Regions from separate parts of the Methylibium sp. genome, predicted to be linked through region 3. Evidence: predicted binding sites of a transcription regulator. Region 3 holds the regulator's gene; each other region holds the start of a gene.
The links. Region 3 encodes HrcA, which represses chaperone genes, less so after heat shock. Its sites were predicted from a motif close to TTAGCACTCNNNNNNNNNGAGTGCTAA; they were not measured.

Region 1: ACQY9S_RS14630 (co-chaperone GroES) is a predicted target of HrcA. The motif match lies at 3,588-3,614, and genes of this name have one in related genera.
Region 2: rpoH (RNA polymerase sigma factor RpoH) is a predicted target of HrcA. The motif match lies at 2,493-2,519, and genes of this name have one in related genera.

Annotation. Positions count from the first base shown of each region.
Region 1 is NZ_OZ257250.1:3,119,001-3,124,400, reverse strand. It holds gene ACQY9S_RS14645 (glycine zipper 2TM domain-containing protein) at 91-573, shown strand; gene ACQY9S_RS14640 (SulP family inorganic anion transporter) at 599-2,401, opposite strand; gene ACQY9S_RS14635 (mobilization protein) at 2,772-3,500, shown strand; gene ACQY9S_RS14630 (co-chaperone GroES) at 3,717-4,007, shown strand; gene groL (chaperonin GroEL) at 4,131-5,400, shown strand, end outside.
Region 2 is NZ_OZ257250.1:2,854,663-2,860,062, reverse strand. It holds gene cyoE (heme o synthase) at 1-751, shown strand, start outside; gene ACQY9S_RS13345 (SCO family protein) at 748-1,338, shown strand; gene rpoH (RNA polymerase sigma factor RpoH) at 1,506-2,465, opposite strand; gene ACQY9S_RS13335 (acyl-CoA dehydrogenase) at 2,691-3,866, shown strand; gene ACQY9S_RS13330 (response regulator) at 4,125-4,814, shown strand; gene ACQY9S_RS13325 (sensor histidine kinase N-terminal domain-containing protein) at 4,814-5,400, shown strand, end outside.
Region 3 is NZ_OZ257250.1:4,222,186-4,227,585, reverse strand. It holds gene ACQY9S_RS19900 (class I SAM-dependent methyltransferase) at 104-736, opposite strand; tRNA gene ACQY9S_RS19895 (tRNA-Ile) at 915-991, opposite strand; gene ACQY9S_RS19890 (hemerythrin domain-containing protein) at 1,160-1,735, shown strand; gene fumC (class II fumarate hydratase) at 1,858-3,252, shown strand; gene hrcA (heat-inducible transcriptional repressor HrcA) at 3,309-4,337, opposite strand; gene ACQY9S_RS19875 (NAD kinase) at 4,424-5,329, shown strand; gene recN (DNA repair protein RecN) at 5,363-5,400, shown strand, end outside.

The DNA.
Region 1 (5,400 bases), 1.1 Mb from region 3:
AACCGAAGTCGCGCCGCCGACTCCAACACGGCTGTGTCAACGCCTTCGAATGCGGCCTCGTTGTGCCGTCACCGCGTGGAGGATTTCCTCATGAAGAAGTTTCTGATGGCCGGCCTCGTGCTGGCCCTGGCCGCCTGTTCCACCACCAGCCCCGACGTGATCCAGCGCGGTGACGCGCAGCGCCTGTCGACCGTGCAGGATGCGGTGGTCATCAATGTGCGACAGGTGACGGTCGAGGGCACGCAGTCCGGCATCGGCGGTGTGGCCGGCGGTGTGGCCGGCGGCGTGGCCGGCAGCTCGGTCGGCGGCCACCGCGAAGCGGTGGTGGTGGGCGTGCTCGGCGCGGTCGCTGGCGCGGTGGTCGGCAACGTTGCGGAGCGCGCCGCGACCCGCGAGCAGGCGCTGGAGATCATGGTGCAACTGCGCAACGGCGAGCGCCGCGCGATCGTCCAGGCGCAGGGCAAGGAGAGCTTCCAGCCCGGCGATCAGGTCGTGTTGATCTCCAGCGGCGGCACGACGCGCGTGGCGCGGACCCAGTCGGTTCAGCCGCCGGTGCCGCAGCCGCGCAGCTGAGCCCGCAGGGCCCCGGGCGGCGTGATCAGATCTCCGGCGCCAGTGCGGCGCCGGGCTGCTGATCGCACTCGCTGAAGATCCGCACCCGGCACCGGGCGCAGATCCCGGGATCGAGCCGCGGCACGATCCGTGCGATTGCACTGTGCTTGTCGGCGAAGATGTGGTCGCGGCCCAGCACATCGAGGAAGCCGGCGCGCTCCCACAGTTCCAGCACCGGCGGACGCGGGCGGTGGAAGTACAGGTCGCCGCCGAGGGCGCGGCGGCTTCGCAGCTCCTCGCTCCAGACCTGGGCACCGGCCGGGTCGATGAAGTTCATGCTCTTGCTCATCACCAGCAGATGCCTGGGTGCGTCGGCGGCGTCGCGCAGGTGGTGCAGCGTGTCGGACACGTGTTGCGCGGCGCCGAAGTAGACCGCGCCTTCCATGCGCAGCAACTTCAGCTGCGGGCACTCGGGCAGGGCGCCGGCCTGCCCGTCGAGCACGACGAAGGGCCGGCCCGGCGTCACCGAGTCGAAGCCCATCGTGCGCATCGCCGGCCGGGCGGTGCGCTGCAGGTAGCTGCTCAAGGACAGGATGCTGCCCAGCAGGATGGCAATCTCAAGCCGCAGGCTCACGGTGGCCACCGCGGTCGCCGCGGCGATCGCGAAGTCGCTGCGCTCCAGCCGCACCAGGCGGTGCCAGCCCGGCAGGTCGAGCAGGCTCCAGGCGACCGGCAGCAGCACGGCGGCGATCGCGGCGTTCGGGATCAGCGCCAGCAGCGGCGCGCTGGCCAGCACCAGCAGCAACAGCAGCAGCGCCGAGAACACCGCCGCCAGCGGCGTCTGCGCACCGGCTTCGAAGTTCGGCAGCGAGCGGTTCAGCGAGCCGCAGGACACGTAGGCCGAACTCAGGCCGCCCGCCAGGTTCGACAGGCCCTGTCCGAAGAACTCGCGGTTGGCATCGATGCGCTGACCCGAGCGGGCCGCGACGGCCTTGGCGATCGAGATCGACTGTGCCAGGGCCACCAGGGTCAGTGCGAAGGCGATGCCCACGAGGTCGGGCAAGCGCGCCACGTCGACGCGCGGCCAGTGCCATTGCGGCCAGGGCAGCGGCAGCTCGCCGATCTGCTCGACGTGCCAGAACGTGCCGTCGTCGTGGCCGGCGTTCAGCAGCGTCGCACCCAGCGTGCCGGCTGCCAGCCCGAGCAGCAGTGCCGGCCAGCGCGGTCGCCACTGCCGCGCGGCGAGCGTGACCGCCAGCGTGAGCGCGCTCACGACGAGTGCGCCGGGATGCACCGCCTCGAGCGGGCGCGTTAGCGCCAGGCTCAGCGTCGAGCCGACGTGGCCGCCGGTGCTCAGGCCGAACAGGTCCGGCAGTGCATGCAGCACGATCAGCAGGGCCGCGCCGGTCGTGAAGCCGAGCAGGGCGGCCGGCGAGATGAAGTTGGCGATGCTGCCCAGGCGCAGCGCGCCGATCAGGGTCTGCATCACGCCGACCAGCAGCGTCACGGTCAGCGCGAGTTCGATGTAGTCGGGGCTGCGGACCCAGGCCAGCGGCGTCAGCATCGCCGCGAGTGCCAGCGAGTTGGCATTGGTCGGCCCCGACATCACGTGCCGGCTCGAGCCGAACAAGGCTGCCACGATGCAGGGCAGGATGGCGGTGGCCAGGCCGTACTGCGGCGGCAGCCCGGCCAGTGTCGCGAAAGCGATGCCCTGCGGCAGCACCAGCACGGCGCCCAGCAGCCCGGCCAGCAGGTCGGCACGCAGTGTGTGGCGCGAGACCTCGGCCACCCAGGGGCCGAAACAGCGGCGGAGCAGCGGCAGGGCGGCCGGCGCGGGGGGCGAAGTCATGCAGGATGATAGAAGCCGCTGCGTCGCACAGCCTCCATTTCACCTCCCGCATGAACCTCCAAGCCGAGCGCTCCGATCCACCGTGCCGGGCGTCATCCGTGCGTTGCTGGCCGCACGCCGCACCGGCCGGCCCTGCGACTCGCCAGCGATGCCGTGGCGGTCGAGTTCCCGGGGCCGGGCTCGCTGCGCCTCGACTTCCGGGCCGGGCGCTGAGACCGGCGCGCCAACGGGGGCGACGCGGCGCAATTTCGCGGGGGCATGCCGACTGCCGCGCCGCGCTGCGTTGCACAATGCCTCGCATCGCGGGACGAATACAGCCTGGCATCCCGCCGGCCGACGGCCCGCTTTTCGCCATGGAGAGCACAGCAGCATGACGCAGATCCCCACGCTCGAGACCGCGACCACGTCGAGGATCCACATGATCGGCGGAGAGAAGGGCGGCGTCGGCAAATCGCTCGTGTCGCGGCTGCTGGCGCAGTACCTCATCGACCACGAGATTGCGTTCACCGGCTTCGACACCGACCGCTCGCACGGCTCGCTGATGCGCTTCTACTCCGGCTACGCGTCGCCGGTGCTGGCCGATCGCTACGAGGCGCTCGATGCCATCGTCGAGGCGGCCATTGAGGTGCCCGGCCGGCGCGTGCTGGTCGACTTGGCGGCGCAGACGCACGAGCCGCTGGTGAAGTGGATGGACGAGTCGGGCGTGCTGGACCTGGCCGACATGTCCGGCGTCGCGATCCACTACTGGCACGTGATGGACTCCGGCAAGGACTCCGTCGACCTGCTCAAGCGCCTGCTCGACCGCTTCGGGCGGCGCCTGCGCTACGTGCTGGTGCGCAACCAGCTCCGCGGCGACGACTTCAGCCAGCTCGAGAAATCCGGCGAGCAGGACCGCGCGCTGGCGCTGGGCGCCCGCGTGATCACGCTCAAGCGCTTGCATGACTCGGTGGTGCAGAAGATCGACGCCAGCAACAGCAGCTTCTGGGCGGCGCGCAATTCGCCCGGCAGCGAAGGTCCGGGCCTGGGCCTGATGGAGCGGCAGCGCCTCAAGTTGTGGCTCAACCACGCCTTCGGCGAGATCGAGGCGGCAGGGGTCTGACCCGTCGGGCCCGCTGCCGAGCGGACCTTCATCACGCTCCGGGTGCCGCGCTATTGAAACGCCGGCGACGACCCCTATAATCTGTCGCTAGCACTCGTGCAGACTGAGTGCTAACAAGCCGGGGACGACGTCATCGTCTCGGGTTGCGCAAATGTAAGTTTGCGCTAACTGCTTGAAATAAGTCCATAGATATTCGATACCCATCAAGGAGATGCGATGAAACTTCGTCCTTTGCACGATCGCGTGATCGTCAAGCGCCTCGAACAGGAAACCAAGACCGCTTCGGGCATCGTGATCCCCGACAACGCCGCCGAGAAGCCCGACCAGGGTGAAGTGCTGGCCGTCGGCCCGGGCAAGCGCAACGACAAGGGCGACTTCATTGCCCTGAACTGCAAGGTCGGCGACCGCGTGCTGTTCGGCAAGTACAGCGGCCAGACCGTCAAGGTCGATGGCGACGAACTGCTGGTGATGCGCGAGGAAGACCTGTTCGCCGTGGTCGAAAAGTAAATCGCACGCGATTTACTTTCGTCGCAGGCTGACTTCGCGTAGCGAAGTCAAGGCCCCAAGGGCCGGCCGCAGACAAAAGAATTCCCCGGCGCGAGCCGGCAAATCAGATTTCGGAGAATACAAATGGCAGCTAAAGACGTCGTTTTCGGCGGTGAAGCCCGCGCTCGCATGGTCGAGGGCGTGAACATCCTGGCCAATGCGGTCAAGGTGACCCTGGGTCCGAAGGGCCGCAACGTGGTGCTCGAGCGCTCGTTCGGTGCGCCGACCGTGACCAAGGACGGTGTGTCCGTGGCCAAGGAAATCGAGCTCAAGGACAAGCTCCAGAACATGGGCGCCCAGATGGTCAAGGAAGTGGCTTCCAAGACCAGCGACATCGCCGGCGATGGCACCACCACCGCCACCGTGCTGGCCCAGGCCATCGTGCGCGAAGGCATGAAGTACGTGGCTGCCGGCATGAACCCGATGGACCTCAAGCGCGGCATCGACAAGGCCGTCCTGGTCCTGGTCGAGCAGCTCAAGAAGCAGTCCAAGCCCACCACCACCAGCAAGGAAATTGCGCAGGTCGGCACCATCTCCGCCAACAGCGACGATGAAGTCGGCAAGATCATCGCCGAGGCGATGGACAAGGTCGGCAAGGAAGGCGTGATCACCGTCGAGGACGGCAAGAGCCTGAACAGCGAGCTCGATGTGGTCGAAGGCATGCAGTTCGACCGCGGCTACCTGTCGCCCTACTTCATCAACAACCCGGAGAAGCAGAGCGCGGTGCTCGACAACCCGTTCGTGCTGCTCTACGACAAGAAGATCAGCAACATCCGCGACCTGCTGCCCACGCTGGAGCAGGTGGCCAAGTCCGGCCGTCCGCTGCTGATCGTCGCGGAGGAAGTGGAAGGCGAAGCGCTGGCGACCCTGGTGGTCAACACCATCCGCGGCATCCTGAAGGTCGTCGCCGTCAAGGCGCCGGGCTTCGGTGACCGTCGCAAGGCCATGCTGGAAGACATCGCCATCCTGACCGGCGGCAAGGTCATCGCCGAGGAAGTCGGCCTGACGCTCGAGAAGGTCACGCTGGCCGACCTGGGTCAGGCCAAGCGCGTCGAAGTGGGCAAGGAAAACACCACCCTGATCGACGGTGCCGGCGCCGCGGGCGACATCGAAGCGCGCGTCAAGCAAGTGCGCGTGCAGATCGAAGAAGCCACCAGCGACTACGACCGTGAGAAGCTGCAAGAGCGCGTGGCCAAGCTGGCCGGCGGCGTGGCCGTCATCAAGGTCGGCGCTGCCACCGAAGTCGAGATGAAGGAAAAGAAGGCGCGTGTCGAAGACGCGCTGCACGCCACGCGCGCGGCGGTGGAAGAAGGCATCGTCGCCGGTGGTGGCGTGGCCTTGCTGCGTGCCAAGC
Region 2 (5,400 bases), 1.4 Mb from region 3:
CGTCGGGATCTGGCTGGTTGCCAGCGCGGCGGCGGCCTTCAACTGCCTCGTCGAGCAGACCATCGATTCGAAGATGAAGCGCACCTCCTGGCGGCCCACCGCCAAGGGCGAACTGAGCAACACGCAGACCCTGAGCTTTGCCGTGCTGCTCTGCGCCGCCGGCATGGCGGTGCTGTGGCTGTGGGTCAACCCGCTGACCATGTGGCTGACCTTCGCGACCTTCGTCGGCTACGCGGTCGTCTATACCGTGCTGCTGAAGCCGGCAACGCCGCAGAACATCGTGATCGGCGGCGCGTCGGGTGCGATGCCACCGGTGCTGGGCTGGGCAGCGATGCGCGGCGAGGTCGGCCCGGAGGCGTTGATGCTGTGCCTGATCATCTTCCTGTGGACGCCGCCGCACTTCTGGGCCTTGGCGCTGTACCGCGCCGAGGACTATGCGCGCGCCGGCCTGCCGATGCTGCCGGTGACGCATGGCAACGACTTCACGCGGCTGCAGATCCTGCTCTACACCTTCGTGCTGTTCGCCGCCACGCTGCTGCCTTTCGTGTACGGCATGAGCGGCTGGATCTACCTGGTCGCGGCTTGCCTGCTCGGGCTCGGCTTCTGCGCCCATGCCTTCAAGCTGTGGCGTGGCTACAGCGAGGCGCTGGCCAAGCGAACTTTCCGCTTTTCGATCTGGCACCTGTCCTTGCTGTTCGCAGCACTGCTGGCCGATCACTACCTGGACCCGCTGCTGTGGGGAATGCCATGATCCGACGCCTTGTCCTTGCTTTCTGTGCGGTGCTTGCGCTACTGGCGGGCTGCGACAAGTCGGCGACGCCGGCGGTGCCCTTCAAGGGCATCGACATCACCGGCGCCGACTACGGGCGCGACTTCGCCATGGGCGACCTCGACGGCCGCCCGCGCAGCCTGGCCGACTTCAAGGGCAAGGCGACGGTCGTCTTCTTTGGGTATACCCAGTGCCCCGATGTCTGCCCGACCACGATGACCGAACTGGCGGCCGTGAAGAAGCAGCTCGGCGCCGATGGCGACAAGCTGCAGGCGGTGTTCATCACCATCGATCCCGAGCGCGACACGCCCGAGATCCTGAAGGCCTACATGGCCAGTTTCGATCCGAGCTTCGTGGCGCTGCGCAGCACGCCGGAGCAGACGCTCGCGCTCGCGAAATCCTTCAAGGCCTTCTTCCGCAAGGTGCCGGGCAAGGAGCCGAACAGCTACACGATGGACCACACGGCTGGCGCCTATGTCTACGATCCCCAGGGTCGGCTGCGGCTGTTCGTGCGCTACGGTCAGCCGGTCGATGCCTGGGTCAGCGACCTGAAGCTGCTGCTGGCCTGAAGACGCGGAGTTGCCAGGTTGCGGACTGGCTGCAGCCATTCCCCGTGGGGTTCCGGCTGGTTTGGGACGGCCCGCGCTCGGCCGAGGGCGGCTGCCCGGCGGCGCGGCGCCATGAAACAAAGCGGCCCGCGGGCCGCTTTGTTTGCAGTACTCGCCGACGCGTCGTGTCAGGCGTACGCGGTCAGTGCCTTGCGCATCTTCTTCATGGCCGCCACCTCGATCTGGCGGATGCGCTCGGCGCTGACGCCGTACTCGGCCGCCAGGTCGTGCAGCGTCATGCCGCCCGAACCGTTGTCATTGACCTTGAGCCAGCGCTCCTCGACGATGCGGCGGCTGCGCGCGTCCAGCACGTCCAGCGCCTGACCGATGCCGTCGCCGGCCAGCGCGTCGCGGCGCTGGGCGTCGAGCACCCGTGTCGGCTCCTGGCTGTCGTCGGCCAGGTAAGCGATCGGCGCGTAGCTTTCCTCGCCGTCGTCGGTCTGCGGCTCCAAGGCCACGTCGCCGCCCGACAGGCGTGTTTCCATCTCGATCACTTCTTCGCGCTTGACCTTGAGCTCGCTGGCGACGATGTCGATCTCGGCGTCGGTCAGGGTGCTGCGGTGCAGGTCGTTGTCGGCGGCGTCGCCCTTGAAGCCCTGCTTCATCGAGCGCAGGTTGAAGAACAGCTTGCGCTGCGCCTTCGTCGTCGCCAGCTTGACCATGCGCCAGTTCCGCAGGACATATTCATGGATCTCGGCCTTGATCCAGTGCAGCGCGTAGCTGACCAGCCGCACGCCCTGGTTCGGGTCGAAGCGCTTGACCGCCTTCATCAGGCCGACATTGCCTTCCTGGATCAGGTCGCCGTGCGGCAACCCGTAGCCCAGGTACTGGCGCGAAACCGACACGACCAGCCGCAGGTGCGACAGCACCAGCCGGCCGGCGGCCTCGAGATCGTGTTCATCGCGCAGTCGCTGGCCCAGCGACTGTTCTTCTTCCTGCGTCAGCATCGGCAGGCGGTTGACGGCCGAGATGTAGGCGCTCAGATCGCCCAGCGAGGGGACGAGCGCCCACGGATCCCGCACGGCCAGCGCCTGGGCGCCGACCGACGAATTCAAGGGCAATGCGGTGTTCATGGCATCGACAGACATCAAGAACCTCCTTTCGTTCCGTCGATATTAGCACTCTGCAAAAAGGAGTGCTAACGACGCTTCCCAACCAGCCGGAGATCGATGAACTCCCTCCTGTATCCCTTCGATGGATGGGTTTAACGATAGTGAACCCACGCTAACAATATAGGGATCGTGTCGGAAATGCGGGCAGCCTGCCAAACAGGGAGGCGCTGGCTAGACTCTGCTCATCATCAGGAGAGCTCCATGGCTGCTGCCTTTCATTGGGAAGACCCGCTGCTGCTGGAAGGGCAGCTCATGCTCGATGAACGCCAGGTGCGCGACGCCGCCCGGGCCTACTGCCAGGACCGCCTGGCGCCGCGGGTGCTCGAGGCCTTCCGTCATGAGAAGACGGACCCGGCCATCTTCCGCGAGATGGGCGAACTCGGCCTGCTCGGCGCGACCCTCCCCGAAGCCTACGGCGGCGCCGGCCTCAACTACGTCTGCTACGGCCTGGTGGCGCGCGAAGTCGAGCGGGTCGATTCCGGCTACCGCTCCATGATGAGCGTGCAGAGTTCGCTGGTGATGGTGCCGATCTTTGAGTTCGGCACCGAGGCCCAGAAGCAGAAATACCTGCCCAAGCTCGCCCGCGGCGAATGGATCGGCTGCTTCGGCCTCACCGAGCCCAACCACGGGTCGGACCCCGGCAGCATGGCCGCACGCGCCCGCACGGTGACGGGTGGCTATGTCCTCAGTGGTGCCAAGATGTGGATCACCAACAGCCCCATCGCCGATGTCTTCGTCGTCTGGGCCAAGGACGACGAAGGCGCGATCCGCGGCTTCATTCTCGACAAGGGCATGAAGGGCCTGGACGCCCCGGCGGTGCATGGCAAGGTCGGCCTGAGGGCCTCCATCACCGGCGAGATCGTCATGGACGAGGTGTTCTGCCCCGAGGAGAACGCCTTCCCCGCGGTGCGCGGCCTCAAGGGCCCGTTCACCTGTCTCAACAACGCCCGCTACGGCATCGCCTGGGGCGCGCTGGGGGCCGCGGAAGATTGTTTCCACCGTGCCCGCCAGTACGTGCTCGACCGCCCGCAGTTCGGCCGCCCGCTGGCGGCCAACCAGCTGATCCAGAAGAAGCTGGCGGACATGCAGACCGAGATTGCACTGGGCCTGCAGGGTTGCCTGCGGCTCGGGCGCATGAAGGACGAAGGCACGGCAGCGGTGGAGATCACCTCGATCATGAAGCGCAACTCCTGCGGCAAGTCGCTGGAGATCGCACGCCTGGCGCGTGACATGATGGGCGGCAACGGCATCAGCGACGAATTCGGCGTGGCCCGCCACCTGGTCAACCTCGAAGTCGTGAACACCTACGAGGGCACGCACGACGTGCATGCGCTCATCCTCGGCCGCGCCATCACCGGCATCCAGGCGTTCTGCTGAACCGGGGTGCGCCGCCACGCCGGCCGGCGGGTCGGCCTTGACGGCGAGGCGGCGACTAGTGCAGCGGCCGGAGTCGGCGCGAGACGGTGTCTCCCTTCAAGCTGGCGTCAGCCCGGCGTCAGTGCCCAGTCGTGCGCAGCAGGGACGATGTCCAACGGTGTGGAAGCGGGCCTGCGCGCTACAGTGCGCAGCATGGTCATCGCTCCCACCGCGAACATGGTTCAGCGTTCCAAGGCGCCTGCGCAAGATCCCTCCGCAATGCACATCCTGCTGGCTGAAGACGACCCGGCGCTGGCCGAGTCGACCGCGCGTGCGCTGCGCTCGCAAGGCTGGGTGGTCGACCACACCCCCCGCGGCGAGCCGGTGCCCGCCTCGGTCAAGACCGACCCCTATGACCTGTTGATCCTCGACATCGGCCTGCTCGGCATCGACGGCTTCGAGACCTTGCGGCGCGTGCGCGAGCAGGGCTCGACACTGCCGGTGCTGATCCTGACCGCGCGCGACGCGATCGAGGACCGCGTCCACGGCCTGGAGATGGGTGCAGACGACTACCTCGTCAAGCCTTTCGCGCTGGCCGAACTGATCGCCCGCGTGCGCGTGCTGACGCGTCGCCACCAGGCACGCCAGGGCAGCGTGCTCTCGATGGGCGGCCTGCGCATGGACCTGGAGGCGCGCCGTGCCTGGATCGGGGAGCAGCCGCTGGATCTGTCGGCGCGCGAATGGGCGGTGCTCGAGTACCTGCTCGGTCGTGTCGGTCACGTGGTCGGCAAGGAGCAGATCCTGCAGGCGATCAGTGGCTGGGACGACGCACTCTCGGAGAACGCGGTCGAGGTCTATGTGTCGCGCCTGCGGCCGAAGATCGAGCCGGCCGGTCTGCGCATCCGCGCAGTGCGCGGTTTCGGCTATCTGGTCGAAGAGGTCGCTGGCGCGCCGTCCGCCCCGCCGTGATGCTGGGCAGCCTCAAGGCCACCCTGATGCTGTGGGTGGTGCTGGTGACCGTGGTGATCGCACCCGTGCGCCTGTTCTTCGACCTGCGGGGGCAGCTCCAGCGCACCAGCGAAGCGTATGACGTCGGGCTCAGTGACTGGGCGCTCGCGCTCGGCAATCTCGTGCACATTGTCGACGGACGCGTGCAGTTCGACCTGAACGAGCAGACCGAGCAGTCGCTGCGCACGAGCAGCACCGACACCACCTACTACATCGTGCTCGGCCCGGGCGGGGAGCGACTGGCTGGCGACGCGCCGCTGGGGGCGCCCTCGATCCTCCTGGCGCGCGGGGAGCGCCGCATGTTCAACACCCATGTCGGCAAGAGCCCCGTGCGCATGGCGGTGCATGCCGTCGAATGCGGCGCCCGGCTGTGCCAGGTGCGCGTTGCCGAAACCCTGGGCAAGCGCGACAAGGCGCGCAGCGAGTCCCTGGCGCTGACTTTGACGCTGGCATTGGTGTTCGCGCTGGTGTTCGCGCTCGCGATCTGGCTGGTGGTGCGGCATGCGATGCAGCCCCTGGAGTCTGTCAACGAGCAACTCGCCCAGCG
Region 3 (5,400 bases):
GCATTTTTACAATAAATGCCTCAAGAGACATACTGGCACGATATGCCTTTTAAGGCATATCACCCCACCAGCGCTGCAACTTGCCGGGGCGCCAGGGCCTGCGTCACCCTTCCGGCTTGCGCCACACGCTCGCCAGCCAGGGCTGTTGCTCGATCGGCACGCCGGTCGGGCGATAGAAGTGAGCCAGTTCAGCGAAGCCGGCCGCACCGAGATGCGCCTGCCAGGCGGGCCAATCGTGGAACGCGCCGTAGCGATCGCCGGTCCAGCCCTCCTGGCCGTCGCCGCGGGGGTTCGAACTGAAGAGCACGCCGCCGGGCTTCAGGCTCCGGTGCAGTTGCCGCAGGACGCGCGGCAGTTCCTGGCCGGGAACATGGAACAGCACCGCGTTCGCGAACACGCCGTCGTAGCGGTCGTGCGGCAGGTCGAGCTGCAGGAAGCTCTGCTCCAGCACCTCGCACCCGCTGTGGGCGCGCGCCATCGCTGCGAGCTGCGGCGACCCTTCCAGACCGACGGCGCGATGTCCCAGCGCCTTGAAGGTGTGCAGGTCGCGTCCGGGCCCGCACCCGAAGTCCAGCAGATCGAACGGCGGCGGCACGCGGATGTGCGCCAGGAAGGCGCCGATGTTCTGGCTGACGTCGTGATCGCGCGTGCCTTCCCAGTAGGCCTGGGCGCGCTGGTCGTAGTGCGCCACGGTGCGGGCGGCGATCCGGTGCAGGTCTTCAAGGCTCAGCGTCATGCCGCATCATTCCACGCGGTCGCCGCTGCCCGGTGGATCGGCCTGCCGCAGCGGGTGGCAAGGCTTCGAGCGCACGTTGCCCTTGGCAGATGGTGGACCGCTATGCCAAGTTTGCAACTGAGAATCTGGTGGTCGCTGCGTCTCGGATCGAGACGGTGCGCGGCACCGTTGATCTGACTGGTAGGCCGTGTTGGACTTGAACCAACGACCAAAGGATTATGAGTCCTCTGCTCTAACCAACTGAGCTAACGGCCCCCGCGCGACGCAGTGTAGTGGCTGCTCCGCAGGGCCCCGGCCACTGCGCCGGGAACAGCGGGCCGCAACGGCCTCCGCGGCCATGGCGGCCGTTTGATCCAACGCAATGCACGGCCCCGTCGGGCGACCAGAATCGAACCGACGATCCCGCTGAGACCAGGAGTTGCCATGAACCCGATGCCGGATGCCCTGACCAAGACCGCGCGGCCTGCGCCGCGAAGCGCACCGGAGGACGGCTTCGCGGTGCTCGATGCCTGCCACCGCAGCACGCTGACCGTCGTCGGCGCGCTCGAGGAGCTTGTCGCGACGATCGACCGCGACGGCATCACCCCGGCGGCCCAGGTGTCTGCGGCGGCGATCGCCAACTTCCTTTCGACCACGGCCCGCGCCCACCACGAGGACGAGGAGTTGCATGTCTTTCCGGCGCTGCTGGGCAGCGCCGATGCGGAGCTCGTGCAGACCGTGCTGCGATTGCAGCAGGACCATGGCTGGCTCGAAGAGGACTGGCTCGAGCTCGAGCCCCATGTGCAGGCCATCGCCACCGGCTACGGCTGCTGCGACCTCGACACCCTGCGGCTGGGAACGACGGTCTTCGCTGCGCTGTACCGCGACCACATCGACCTCGAGGAATCGATCGCCTACCCGCAGGCGCGCGCGCAGATCAGCCCGGCCGTCCGGCAGGAGATGGGGCGCGAGATGGCCGCACGCCGCCGCGCCGCCGCGCGCTCGACGGCCGGGCGCTGACCGCACCGGCCGGCGCTCACCAGCGCACGGCCCCATCGCCGGGTGGCGTTCCGCGGCGTTGCCGTGCGCGCCGGGTCATGCACCGCTACCATGGCTTTGGCCTTGGCATCGGGACGCTTGCGATGACGACGACCCCGCGTATCGAACACGACAGCTTCGGCGAGATCGCCGTGCCGGGCGACCGGCTGTGGGGCGCGCAGACGCAGCGCTCGCTGCAGCACTTCGACATCTCCACCGAGCGCATGCCGCGCGAGCTGCTGCTGGCGCTGGCGCTGGTCAAGCGCAGCGCGGCACGGGTCAACCGCCAGCTCGGCGTGCTCGACGCGCGCAAGGCCGAGGCCATCGCGGCGGCGGCCGACGAGGTGATCGCCGGGCAGCATGCGCAGGAGTTTCCGCTGTCTCTGTGGCAGACCGGCTCGGGCACGCAGACCAACATGAACATGAACGAGGTGCTGGCCAACCGCGCCTCGCAGCTGCTGGGCGGCGCGGTGGGCGAGGCGCGGCTGGTGCACCCGAACGACGAGGTGAACCGCGGGCAGTCGTCGAACGACGTGTTCCCCACCGCGATGAGCGTGGCCGCCGTGCAGGCGATCGAGGACACGCTGCTGCCGGCGCTCGCCACGCTGCACGACACGCTGGCGCGCAAGGCGCGCGACTTCGCCGGCATCGTGAAGATCGGCCGCACCCATTTGCAGGACGCCACGCCGCTCAGCCTGGGGCAGGAGGTGTCGGGCTGGGTGGCGCAGCTGGCGCATGGCATCGAACATTTGCGCGCGGCGCTGCCGCACCTGCGCGAGCTGGCGCTCGGCGGCACCGCGGTGGGCACCGGGCTCAACGCCCACCCCGAGTTCGGCACGCGGGTGGCGCAGGAGTTGTCGCGGGCCGCGGGCACTGCCTTCGTGTCGGCACCGAACAAGTTCGAGGCGCTGGCCGCGCACGATGCGCTGGTGCATGCGCACGGCGCGCTGAAGACGCTGGCCGCGTCGCTGGTGAAGATCGCCAACGATGTGCGCTGGCTGGCTTCGGGCCCGCGCTCGGGCCTGGGCGAACTCCGCATCCCCGAGAACGAGCCGGGCAGCTCCATCATGCCGGGCAAGGTGAACCCGACGCAGTGCGAGGCGCTGACGATGGCGTGCTGCCAGGTGCTGGGCAACGACGTGGCGGTCAACGTCGCCGGTGCCTCGGGCAACTTCGAGCTCAACGTCTACAAGCCGGTGATCATCCACAACGTGCTGCAGAGCATCCGGCTGCTGGCCGACGGCGCGCGCAGCTTCGACGAACACTGCGCGCGCGGCATCGAGCCCGACCGCGGCCGCATCACGGAGCTGCTGCGGCGCTCGCTGATGCTGGTGACGGCGCTCAACCCGCACATCGGCTACGACAAGGCGGCGCAGATCGCGAAGAAGGCCCACGCCGAGGGCCTGACGCTGCGCGAGGCGGCCGTCGCCTCGGGCCACCTGACGGCCGAGCAATTCGATGCCTGGGTGCGCCCGGAGCAGATGATCGGCCCGGGCTGAGCGCGCGAGACCCTCACCCCGGCCCTCTCCCGCGGTGCGGGAGAGGGCGCCCGAAGCTACTTCTGGCTCAGTGCCTGCGTGACCAGTCGCGAGGTGATGTCGACGATCTGGATCATGCGGTCGTAGGGCATGCGCGTGGGGCCGATGACGCCGAGCGTGCCGACCACCTTGCCGTCGACCTCGTAGGGCGCCGACACGACCGACAGCTCCTCGAACGGCACGATCTGGCTCTCGCCGCCGATGTAGATGCGCACGCCTTCGGCGCGGCTGCTCACGTCGAGCAGGCGCATCAGCTGGGTCTTCTGCTCGAACAGGTCGAACAGCTTGCGCAGCGAGCCCATGTCGCTGGAGAAGTCGTGCATGGTCAGCAGGTTGCGCTCGCCCGACACGACCACCTGCTCGGTCTCGCCGCCCGCCGCCTCGCTGCCGAACTGCACCGCGGCCTGCATCAGCGAGGCGATCTCGCCGCGCAGCGCGTCGATCTCGGTCTTGAGCCGCTCGCGCACCGCCTCGATCGTGAGACCGCTGTAGTTGGCGTTGATGAAGTTGCTGGCCTCCACCAGCTCCGAGGGGCTGTGGTCGCGCGCGGTGAAGATCACGCGGTTCTGCACGTCGCCGTCGGGCGCCACCAGGATCACCAGCACGCGCCGCTCGCCCAGGCGCATGAACTCGATGTGGTGGAACACACCCGCCTTGCGCGGCGCCGTCACCACGCCGACGAACTGCGACAGGTTGCTCAGCACCTGTGCCGCATGCGCGATCACGCGCTGCGGCTGGTCGGGCTGCAACTGTTCGTGCGCGGCGGCCAGGCCGGGCTCGTTGCGACCCATCTCGAGCGACCGGGCGGTCAGCATGGTGTCGACGAACAGCCGGTAGCCGCGGGCCGTGGGCACGCGCCCGGCGCTGGTGTGCGGGCTGGCGATCAGGCCCAGGTCTTCCAGGTCGGCCATCACGTTGCGGATGGTGGCGGGGCTCAACTCCAGCCCCGAGGCGCGCGACAACGTGCGCGAGCCGACCGGCTGACCATCGGCGATGTAGCGCTCGACCAGCGTCTTCAACAGGGTCCTGGAACGTTCGTCGAGCATGGTGGAAATCATTGTAGGGCGCGGTTTTGCGGGCCCGTCGACGCGGTCGCGTCGCGCGCAAAGGCTGTGGTGTAATTTCTCTCACCATGACGAGCCGTTTCCGTCACGCTGCCCTCGTCGGCAAATACCAGGCGCCGGGCAGTCGCCAGGTGCTCGCGAGCGTGGCCGAGTTCCTGACGAACCAGGGGCTCGAGGTCTCGCTCGAGGCCACCACCGCGATGGCGGTCGGCCTGCCCGACCACGAAGCGCTCGACGCGGCGGCCATCGGCCGGCACTGCGACCTGGCGGTCGTGGTCGGCGGCGACGGCACCATGCTCGCCACCGCACGCCTGCTGGCGCGCTACGGCGTGCCGCTGATCGGCATCAACCAGGGGCGGCTCGGCTTCATGACCGACATCCCGATGGCCCAGTTCCAGGAAACCATCGCGCCGATGATCGCCGGCGACTACGAGGAAGAGCACCGCACCATGCTGGAGGGCTGCGTCAAGCGCCCGTCCGGCGACGGCTTCGAGGTGATCTACGAGAGCTTCGCGGTCAACGACGTGGTGGTCAGCCGCGGCGCCAGCGCCGGCATGGTGGAGCTGCGGGTCGACGTGCAGGACCAGTTCGTCACCAACTTCCGTGCCGACGGGCTGATCATCTCCTCGCCGACCGGCTCGACCGCCTATGCGCTGTCAGCCGGCGGGCCGATCCTGCACCCGGGCATTTCGGGCTGGGTGATGGTGCCGATCGCGCCGCACGCGCTGTCCAACCGCCCGATCGTGCTGCCCGACAACAGCGAGGTGCGCATCGAGATCGTCGCCGGCCGCGACGCCAGCGTGAACTTCGACCACCAGAGCCTCGCCAGCCTGCTGCACGGCGACCGCATCTGCGTGCGCCGCAGCGAGCACCGCGTGCGCGTGCTGCATCCGCGCGGCTGGAGCTTCTACGCCACGCTGCGCCGCAAGCTGCACTGGAACGAAGGCCTGCTGCCCGACGGCACGCCGTCGTGAGCAGTCTCCGGGGCGCTACAGGGTGAGGTCCTCGTGCTGAAGCGCATCGCCCTGCGCGACTTCGTGATCGT